DNA from 2 places in the Arthrobacter sp. RT-1 genome. Region 1 is predicted to be linked to the other one. Evidence: riboswitches for the same ligand, from Rfam matches in the RefSeq annotation. Region 1 holds a riboswitch; the other holds the start of a gene.
The links. Region 1 has a riboswitch for glycine ahead of gcvP (aminomethyl-transferring glycine dehydrogenase). Riboswitches for the same ligand answer to the same signal wherever they lie in the genome.
Positions count from the first base shown of each region.

Region 2: it holds a riboswitch for glycine, as region 1 does, so the genes downstream of both, gcvP (aminomethyl-transferring glycine dehydrogenase) here and gcvP (aminomethyl-transferring glycine dehydrogenase) in region 1, are expected to answer to the same signal.

Region 1 is NZ_QRGQ01000003.1:196,201-201,138, reverse strand. It holds gene DXK94_RS04965 (amino acid permease) at 1-1,031, opposite strand, end outside; glycine riboswitch at 1,182-1,280, opposite strand; glycine riboswitch at 1,491-1,591, shown strand; gene gcvP (aminomethyl-transferring glycine dehydrogenase) at 1,770-4,622, shown strand; gene gcvT (glycine cleavage system aminomethyltransferase GcvT) at 4,696-4,938, shown strand, end outside.
Region 2 is NZ_QRGQ01000005.1:22,221-27,158, reverse strand. It holds gene gcvT (glycine cleavage system aminomethyltransferase GcvT) at 1-244, opposite strand, end outside; gene gcvP (aminomethyl-transferring glycine dehydrogenase) at 253-3,129, opposite strand; glycine riboswitch at 3,314-3,411, opposite strand; gene DXK94_RS05605 (TetR/AcrR family transcriptional regulator) at 3,504-4,040, opposite strand; gene DXK94_RS05600 (MFS transporter) at 4,124-4,938, shown strand, end outside.

The DNA.
Region 1 (4,938 bases):
AGGCGGCTGAAGATGCCGGGAGCGTCGCCTTCCTGTGCCAGGCCAAAGACCATCCGGGACGTGGAGTAAATGCCCGAGTTGGCGGAGGACATGGCGGAGCTCAGGACCACCAGGTTGACGATGGTTGCCGCGGCTCCAAGCCCGGCCAGGGAGAACATTCCGATGAAGGGGCTGTGGCCGGCCGCGAACTGGGTCCAGGGGGTGACGGACATCAGGATGATCAGGGCGCCGACGTAGAAGAGCAGCACGCGGATGGGGATGGCGTTAATGGCCTTGGGCAGGTTCCGTTCAGGATTCTTGGCCTCGGCGGCCGTTGTGCCAACAAGCTCGATGCCGACGAAGGCGAAAACGGCGATCTGGAAGCCGGCCACGAAACCCATGAATTCGTTGGGGAAGAAACCGCCGTGGCTCCACAGGTTGCTGAACCCGGCGGCTCCTGCTTCGCTTTGGAACCCGGTGAAGATCATGAACAGGCCCACGATGATCAGCGCTGCGATGGCGATGATCTTGATGAGGGCGAACCAGAATTCCGTCTCACCGAACGCCTTCACGGTGGCGAGGTTGAGCAGCAGGAGAATGGCGACCGTGGCCAGCCCGGGGATCCAGAGCGGCAGCGAGGGCCAGAGTTCCCGGGAGTACCCTGCGATGGCGATGACGTCGGCGATGCCGGTGATCACCCAGCAGAACCAGTAGGTCCATCCCGTGAAGAACCCGGCCCAGGGCCCCAGGAGGTCGGCCGCGAAATCGCTGAAGGACTTGTAGTTCAGGTTGCTCAGCAGCAGTTCGCCCATGGCCCGCATCACGAAGAAGAGCATGAACCCGATGATCATGTACACAAAGATCACGGACGGGCCAGCCGCGGAGATTGTTTTGCCGGAGCCCATGAAGAGGCCTGTGCCAATGGCTCCGCCGATGGCGATGAGCTGGATGTGCCGGTTGCTGAGCTGCCGCTCCAGGTGCGGGGGTTCGCGGTGTGGGGCTTTGCCTGGGTGTGGTTGGCCGCTGGGGGACGTCGGGGGATGAATCGTCATGAGGAACTCCATCGTTCAAGCAGCACCGTCAAGTGCCACAAAGATTCGGTTCCTCCCCGCTCTGTACAGGACCTGAGAGTTTCCGCAGCCATAAAGGCGTGCTTGCACCGTCGGTGAGCCAGGACCTGCCTGGCTGCTTTCCAGAGTTGCCTTTCCGCGGCGGTACGGGGGCCTGAGAGTTTCCTGGGGAGGGTTTGCTCCTACGGCGCCTGCTGAATGTACCGGGCAGGACTCTCCCGCCGCAGGTCAAAGGCATTTTAAGTTAGAAGTCATGATCAGTTGCGAAGCAGCGCCGATCACGGGTTCAGTGTGGTTCCGGTCACGAACGATTGTCAAACCCCTGCCCGCAACAACGTCGCCAAACCGCTGCTCCCGCCCGTCATGACTGGACGGATTTGCTTTCGAAGCCCTTCAGCCTGTACCTTGTGAGCCGAATCACCCATATTTGAATAAGCCTTTCGAGCTGTGACGGGAGAGTCCTCCCGGAGCAACACCGGGCAGGCGCCGTAGGAGCAAATCCTCCCCAGGAATCTCTCAGGCCCATGTACCGTCACGGCGAGGCGACTCTGGAAAGCAGCCCGGCCACATCCCTTTGACGAGGGGTCCCGGACTCACCGACGGTGCAAGGCGGGCCCTGCCACAAACAGGCTCCACCGGAATCTCTCAGGTCCAATACAGAGCGGGGAGGAACCCAAACCATGCCGTGCCACCCGTGGCCGGCCAGACCTGGAGTTCCTCATGACGATTCAATCCCTTCCATCGACTTTTGCCGACCGGCACATCGGCGCGCGCCGCCAGGCCGACGTCGACGCGATGCTCAAAGCCGTGGGCTACGACAGCGTGGACGGTCTCGTGGACGTTGCCGTCCCTGCCTCGATCCGCCAGGACAACGCCCTCCGGCTGGCAGCCGCCATGAGCGAGGTTGAGGTCCTGGCCGAGCTGCGCCGGATCGCCGCCAAAAACAAGACCGCGGTCCAGATGATCGGCCAGGGCTACTACGACACCATCACCCCGGCCGTCATCCGCCGCAACGTCCTGGAAGCGCCGGCCTGGTACACGGCCTACACCCCCTACCAGCCTGAAATTTCCCAGGGCCGGCTTGAGGCGCTGCTGAACTTCCAGACCATGGTCCAGGACCTGACCGCGCTTCCGGTCGCCAACGCCTCGCTGTTGGACGAAGCCACCGCCGTGGCAGAGGCCGTGCTGCTGATGCGCCGGGCCAATAAGAATAAGGACGCCAAGGACGGCAAGACCGTCCTGGATGCCGATTGCCTTCCCCAGACCATCGCCATCGTTCAGGGCCGCGCCGAGGCGCTCGGCTTCGAGGTGGAGGTCGCCGACCTGTCCAACGGACTGCCCGACGGCGCCATCAACGGCATCGTGCTGCAGCAGCCCGGCGTCTCGGGCCGGGTGTGGGACCAGTCGGGGGTCATCGCTGAAGCCAAGGAACGCGGCTCCCTCGTCACCGTCGCTGCCGACCTCCTCGCCCTCACCCTGATCACCCCTCCAGGCGAGCAGGGCGCCGATATCGCCGTCGGCTCCACCCAGCGCTTTGGCGTTCCGCTGTTCTTCGGCGGCCCGCACGCGGCCTACATGGCCGTCCGGACCGGCATGGAACGCACCCTGCCGGGCCGCATCGTCGGCGTGTCCAAGGACAACGCAGGCGCCCCCGCCTACCGTCTCGCGCTGCAGACCCGCGAGCAGCACATCCGCCGGGAAAAGGCGACCTCGAACATCTGCACCGCCCAGGCGCTGCTCGCCATCGTGTCCTCCTTCTACGCCGTTTACCACGGCCCGGACGGGTTGAAGGCCATCGCCGAGAGGGTCCACAACAACACCCGGGTGCTCGCCACCGCCCTCGCCAGGGTGGGCCGGGAGCTCGTCAGCGACTCCTTCTTCGACACCCTTACCATCCGTGTCCCCGGCAAGGCCCGCAAGGCCATCACCGCGGCTGAGGCCCGGGGCATCAACCTGCGCTTCGTCGACGAAGACACTGTTGGTGTTTCCATCGATGAGACGACGACGGCGGCAACACTTTCCGCTGTTGCCGTCGCCTTTGGCGCCGGTCCCATCGGGGACGCACAGGGCTACGAGCTGCCCGAAACGGTGCTCCGCACCTCGGGCTACCTGCAGCACCCGGTGTTCAACACCCACCGCTCCGAGACCCAGCTGCTGCGTTACATCCGCCGCCTCTCGGACCGCGACCTGGCGCTGGACCGTACCATGATCCCGCTGGGTTCGTGCACCATGAAGCTGAACGCCACCGTGGAGATGGAAGCCATCTCCTGGCCCGCATTCGCCTCGATCCACCCGTTCGCCCCCGACTCGCAAACTGAGGGCTGGCGCGAACTGATTGAAGGCCTGGAAGCCGACCTCACCGAGATCACGGGCTATGACCAGGTGTCCATCCAGCCCAACGCCGGTTCCCAGGGTGAACTTGCAGGGCTGCTGGCGATCCGCGGCTACCACCTGTCCCGCGGCGACGACCAGCGCAATGTCTGCCTGATCCCGGCGTCCGCGCACGGCACCAACGCTGCCTCCGCGGTCCTGGCCGGCATGAAGGTTGTTGTGGTGGCCACCGCCGCCGACGGAACCATCGACCACGCTGACCTGACCGCGAAGATCGAGGCCAACAAGGACGTCCTGTCCTGCATCATGATCACCTACCCCTCCACCCATGGCGTGTACGACGCCGACGTCCGCGAGGTCTGCGACGCCATCCACGCCGCGGGCGGGCAGGTCTACGTCGACGGGGCAAACCTGAACGCGCTCGTTGGCCTGGCGCAGCCGGGCAAGTTCGGCGGCGACGTGTCGCACCTGAACCTGCACAAGACCTTCTGCATCCCGCACGGCGGCGGCGGACCCGGCGTCGGCCCGGTTGCTGCCAAAGCACACCTGGCACCCTTTATGCCGGGCGACGCCAATAAAGCCGCGCATGAGGAGGGCCACGGCGTGGCCATCAGCGCGTCCCGCTTCGGCTCCGCAGGCGTGCTGCCGATTTCGTGGGCATATGTGAAGCTGATGGGCGGCGAGGGCCTGACCGAGGCTACGAAGTCCGCGCTGCTGGCGGCCAACTACGTCGCTTCCCGGCTGAACGAGTTTTTCCCGGTCCTGTACACCGGTGAGGGCGGGCTCGTGGCGCACGAGTGCATCCTCGACCTGCGCGAGCTGACGGCGAAGACGGGCGTCACTGCCGAGGACGTGGCCAAGCGGCTCATCGATTTCGGCTTCCACGCCCCCACGCTCGCCTTCCCGGTGGCCGGGACGCTGATGGTGGAGCCCACCGAGTCGGAGGACCTCGCCGAGATCGACCGCTTCATCGACGCGATGATCACCATCCGCGCCGAAATCGATCAGGTGGCCGCCGGGGACTTCACCCTGGAAAACTCGCCGCTGCGCAACGCACCCCACACGGCAGCCGCCGTCGTCAGCTCTGACTGGGACCGCGCCTACCCGCGCGAGCAGGCCGCCTTCCCTGTCTCTGCACTGCGGCAGGACAAGTACTTCCCGCCCGTCGGCCGGATCGACGGCGCAGCCGGGGACCGCAACCTCATCTGCTCCTGCCCGCCGCTCGAAGACTTCGAAAACTAATTCGCCCGTTGGTTGAGCCTGTCGAAACCTGGATCTCGACAGGCTCGACCACCGGCAACAGTAAGGATTCCTGATGACCGAGAAATACACTGCCCTGTTCGAGCAGCACAAAAAAGCCGGCGCCTCCTTTACGGACTTCGGTGGCTGGCAGATGCCGCTCAAGTACGCATCAGAGCTGGCGGAACACCGCGCGGTCCGCAATGCTGCCGGGTTGTTCGACCTCTCCCACATGGGTGAAGTCTGGGTGACCGGTCCCGACGCCGCAGCGTTCCTGGACTACGCCCTGGCCGGAAAACTCTCCGCGGTTGCCGTCGGC
Region 2 (4,938 bases), on a different contig from region 1:
TGCCCACCGGCATGGCGGAGATCCTGCCCACCAGGGCGTAGTCCAGGAACGCGGCCGCATCGGGGCCGGTCACCCAGACCTCACCCATGTGGGACAGGTCGAACAGCCCCGCGCTCTTGCGGACGGCGTGGTGTTCAGCCAGTTCTGAGCTGTATTTAAGCGGCATCTGCCAGCCGCCGAAGTCCGTGAAGGATGCACCCAGTTTTTTGTGCTCGTCGTAGAGAGCGGTGTACTTCTCAGGCATGCTGGTCCTTAGTTCTCGAAGTCTTCAAGCGGCGGGCAGGAGCAGATGAGGTTGCGGTCCCCGGCTGCGCCGTCGATCCTGCCCACAGGCGGGAAGTACTTGTCCTGCTTGAGGTGGTGGACCGGGAAGGCGGCCTGTTCCCGCGGGTAGGCGCGGTCCCAGTCGGAAGATACGACGGCGGCTGCCGTGTGGGGTGCGCGGCGCAGCGGCGAATCGGCGACGGTGAAGTCGCCGTTCGCCACCTGGTCGATTTCGTGCCGGATGGTGATCATGGCTTCGATGAAGCGGTCCATCTCGGCGAGGTCCTCGGACTCGGTGGGTTCCACCATCAGGGTGCCGGCGACAGGGAACGCGAGGGTGGGGGCGTGGAAGCCGAAGTCGATGAGGCGCTTGGCCACATCCTCGGCCGTGACGCCGGTCTTCGCAGTGAGCTCGCGGAGGTCAAGGATGCACTCGTGCGCCACAAGTCCGCCTTCACCGGTGTAGAGGACGGGGAAGTGTTCGTTGAGGCGGGAGGCGATGTAGTTTGCGGCCAGCAGCGCGGACTTCGTGGCCTCGGTCAGGCCCTCGCCGCCCATCAGCTTCACATATGCCCACGAAATCGGCAGCACGCCTGCGGAGCCGAAGCGGGACGCGGAAATCGGTACGTCGTTGCCTTCGGTCCACGACGCCGCGTCGCCGGGCATGAAGGGTGCGAGGTGTGCTTTTGCTGCGACCGGTCCGACGCCGGGGCCGCCGCCGCCGTGCGGGATGCAGAAGGTCTTGTGCAGGTTCAGGTGTGATACGTCGCCGCCGAACTTGCCGGGTTGGGCCAGCCCGACCAGGGCGTTGAGGTTGGCACCGTCGATGTAGACCTGGCCGCCGGCCGCGTGGATGGCGTCGCAGACCTCGCGGACGTCTGCGTCGTACACACCGTGGGTGGAGGGGTAGGTGATCATGATCGCCGAAAGGGCGTCCTTGTGCGCGTCGATCTTGGCGTACAGGTCCGCGTGGTCGATAGTTCCGTCGGCGGCGGTGGCCACCACCACAACCTTCATGCCGGCCAGGACGGCGGAGGCAGCGTTGGTGCCGTGCGCGGAGGCCGGGATCAGGCAGACATTGCGCTGCTCGTCACCGCGTGACAGGTGGTAGCCGCGGATCGCGAGCAGGCCTGCGAGTTCACCCTGGGATCCGGCGTTGGGCTGGATGGACACCTGGTCGTAGCCGGTGATCTCGGTCAGCTGCGCCTCGAGGTCAGCAATCAGTTCACGCCAGCCCTCGGTCTGCGAGTCCGGGGCGAACGGGTGGATCGAGGCGAACTCCGGCCAGGAAATGGCTTCCATCTCCGCGGTGGCGTTTAGCTTCATGGTGCACGAACCCAGCGGGATCATGGTGCGGTCCAGCGCCAGGTCCCGGTCGGACAGCTTCCGGATGTAACGCAGCAGCTGGGTCTCGGAGCGGTGCGTGTTGAACACCGGGTGCTGCAGGTAGCCGCTGGAGCGTTCGACGGCGGGGTCCAGCGCAAAACTGCCTGTGGATCCGACCGCTTCGGCGCCGAAGACGGAAACGACATCGGCGACGACCGCCGTCGTGGTGGTTTCATCAACGGAGATGCCCACGGTGTCGGCGTCGATGCCCCGCAGGTTGATGCCCTTGGCCTCGGCGGCCGCAACGATTTCGGCAGCCCTGCCGGGCACGCGGACGGTGACGGTGTCAAAGAAGGAGGTGTGCAGAACCTCTGCCCCGGCAGCCTTCAGGGAAGCAGCCAGCGTGCGGGCATGGCGGTTGGCGGTCTGGGCGATCGCCTTCAGCCCCTCGGGGCCGTGGTAAACGGCGTACATCGACGCAACAATGGCCAGCAGGGCCTGCGCGGTGCAAATGTTCGACGTCGCCTTCTCGCGCCGGATGTGCTGTTCGCGGGTCTGCAGCGCAAGCCGGTAGGCGGGGACACCGGCGTCGTCCTTGGACACGCCCACCAGGCGGCCGGGCATGGAGCGCTCGAGCCCCTTCTGGACCGCCATGTACGCGGCGTGCGGGCCGCCGAAGAACAGCGGGACGCCAAAACGCTGGGCCGAGCCGACGGCGATATCGGCGCCCTGCTCCCCCGGCGGGGTGATCAGGGTCAGCGCCAAGAGGTCAGCCGCGACGGTCACGAGCGCGCCGCGTTCCTTGGCCTCAGCGATAACGGCGGAGTGGTCGAAGACGCGGCCCGAAACGCCGGGCTGCTGCAGCACGACGCCGTTGATGGCACCGTCCGGCAGGCCCGCGGACAGGTCGGCAATTTCAACCTCGAAGCCGAGCGCCTCAGCGCGGCCCTTCACGATCGCGATGGTCTGCGGCAGGCAGTCCGCGTCCAGGACGGTCTTGCCATCCCTGGCGTCCTTGTTCTTGTTCGCGCGGCGCATCATGAGTACCGCTTCGGCCACGGCGGTGGCTTCATCGAGCAGGGACGCGTTGGCGATGGGCAGGCCAACGAGGTCCTGGACCATGGTTTGGAAGTTCAGCAGCGCCTCAAGCCGGCCCTGCGAAATTTCAGGCTGGTACGGGGTGTAGGCCGTGTACCAGGCCGGGGATTCCAGGATGTTGCGGCGGATCACGGGCGGGGTCACCGTGTCGAAGTAGCCCTGGCCGATCATCTGCACGGCCGTCCTGTTCTTGGCTGCCAGCTTGCGCAGTTCGGCGAGCGCTTCCACCTCGCTCAGGGCCGCGGACAGTTTCAGCGGGGTTTCCTGACGGATGTCCTTGGGGACCGCCGTATCAACCAGGGCGTCCACGGTGTCGAAGCCGACGGCTTTCAACATGGCGTCGACGTCGGCCTGGCGCCGTGCGCCAATATGACGGTCAACGAAGGTGGCAGCTGAGGCCAGGGAGGCGGAGGCCGGAGATACGGTCACGAGGAACTCCATAATTCAGGTGGCGCAGGGTACGCCACATCGATTCGGGTTCCTCCCCGCTCTGTATTGGACCTGAGAGTTTCCGCGTTGCCGTGCTTGCGCATGGCCCCGCTTGCACCGTCGGTGAGCACAACAGTCCTTGGTCTCCCGTAGCCGGGACGGCCCAGGCGGACTGCCTGCTGCTTTCCAGAGGTGCCTCGCCGCGGCGGTACATGGGCCTGTGAGATTCCTGGGGAGGGTTTGCTCCTACGGCGCCTGCTTGTACTTTCGGCAGAACTCTCCCGCCGCAGATCAAAGGCTATTCATTTGGATTGCTGAGAACGGCCGGTGAGGGCCTTCACAGCCTCCAATTGTCCTACGCCGCAGCCCCTGGGGCAAATGGCGGCCTACCTGCGCAGGCGCTCCAGGGCAGCAAGGAGATTGTCCACATCCGCGGCGGCTCCGCCTTCCGGAACGGGGCCGACGGCCAACATGGCATTGAAGTAGAGCCCGTCCCCCATGTAGAGCACTGCTTTGGCCAGTGCCGGGCCCACATCGGCGGCGATCTCGTCCAGCCAGCGCTGCTGGATGGCGGCGAAGCGGCGGCGCGTTTCCTCGTGCGCCACTTCTGCGAGCCGGGTCGCGGCGACGATTGCCCGGTCCAGCGGGGTGTCAGCCCAGACGGAGGACCTGATGAAGTATGCCGCGGCCCCCTCCTCCGCCTTGGCCATGGCATCGGCGTCGGCTCCGGCCAGTTCGTCCAGCCGGTCCAGCAGCACCTGGATCAGGGCTTCCTTGTTTGGAAAGTGGTAGAGCAGGCCGCCCTTGGAAACCCCGGCCTTCGCCGCGACGGCGTCAAGGGTGGCTGCACGCTCCCCCACGTCGATCAGAAGGGTTTCAAAGGCGTCAAGTACGGCGTCGCGGGCTACGGGCTTGCGGGGCATGCCTCTAATCATGCCTTCCTCCATGCATCATTCCTCAAACCCAGCGGTTCGTAACTATACCGTCCAGACGGTACAGTTATGGCATGACCATTTCCGCTGGCACCACCAGGACCTCTGCATCTGCTTCCGGCAGTCCGCTTTCCCGGGCGCCGTGGCGTGACTGGCTTGCCCTGGGCCTGCTGATGTTCCCGGTGCTGCTGGTCGCGGTGGACAACACCGCGCTGACGTTTGCCCTGCCAGCCATCGCAGGCTCACTGGACCCCTCCGGAGTCCAGCTCCTGTGGATCGTGGATGCGTATCCGCTGGTCCTTGCAGGACTGCTGGTGTCCATGGGAAGCCTGGGCGACCGCATCGGCCGCAGGAAGCTGCTGATCACCGGCAGCATCGGCTTTGCCGCACTGTCCGCCGCCACCGCCTTCGCACCGAGCCCGGAGTGGCTGATCGCCGGCCGCGCATCCCTGGGATTCTTCGGCGCCATGCTGATGCCCTCCACGCTGTCGCTGATCCGCAACATCTTCCCGGAGCCCAACCGCCGCCGGCTGGCCGTCGCCATCTGGGCTGCAGGGTTCTCAGGGGGCGCCGCCCTGGGACCAATCTTCGGCGGCTGGCTGGTGGAGCAGTTCTGGTGGGGCGCGGTCTTCCTCGTCGCCGTTCCCCTCATGCTGCCCCTTCTGGCCTTCGGACCTGTGTTCATTCCGGAATCGAAGGACCCGTCGCCGGGGAAGGTGGACGTTCCCAGCATCCTGCTCTCCCTGCTGGTCATGGTTCCGGTGGTTTACGGAATCAAGGACATTGCCACCGAGGGGCCGGGACCGGCAGGCCTGGGCAGCATGGTGTTCGGGCTGGTGATGGCAGCCGTCTTTGTGCGCCGGCAGCTGACGCTGGCGAACCCGCTCCT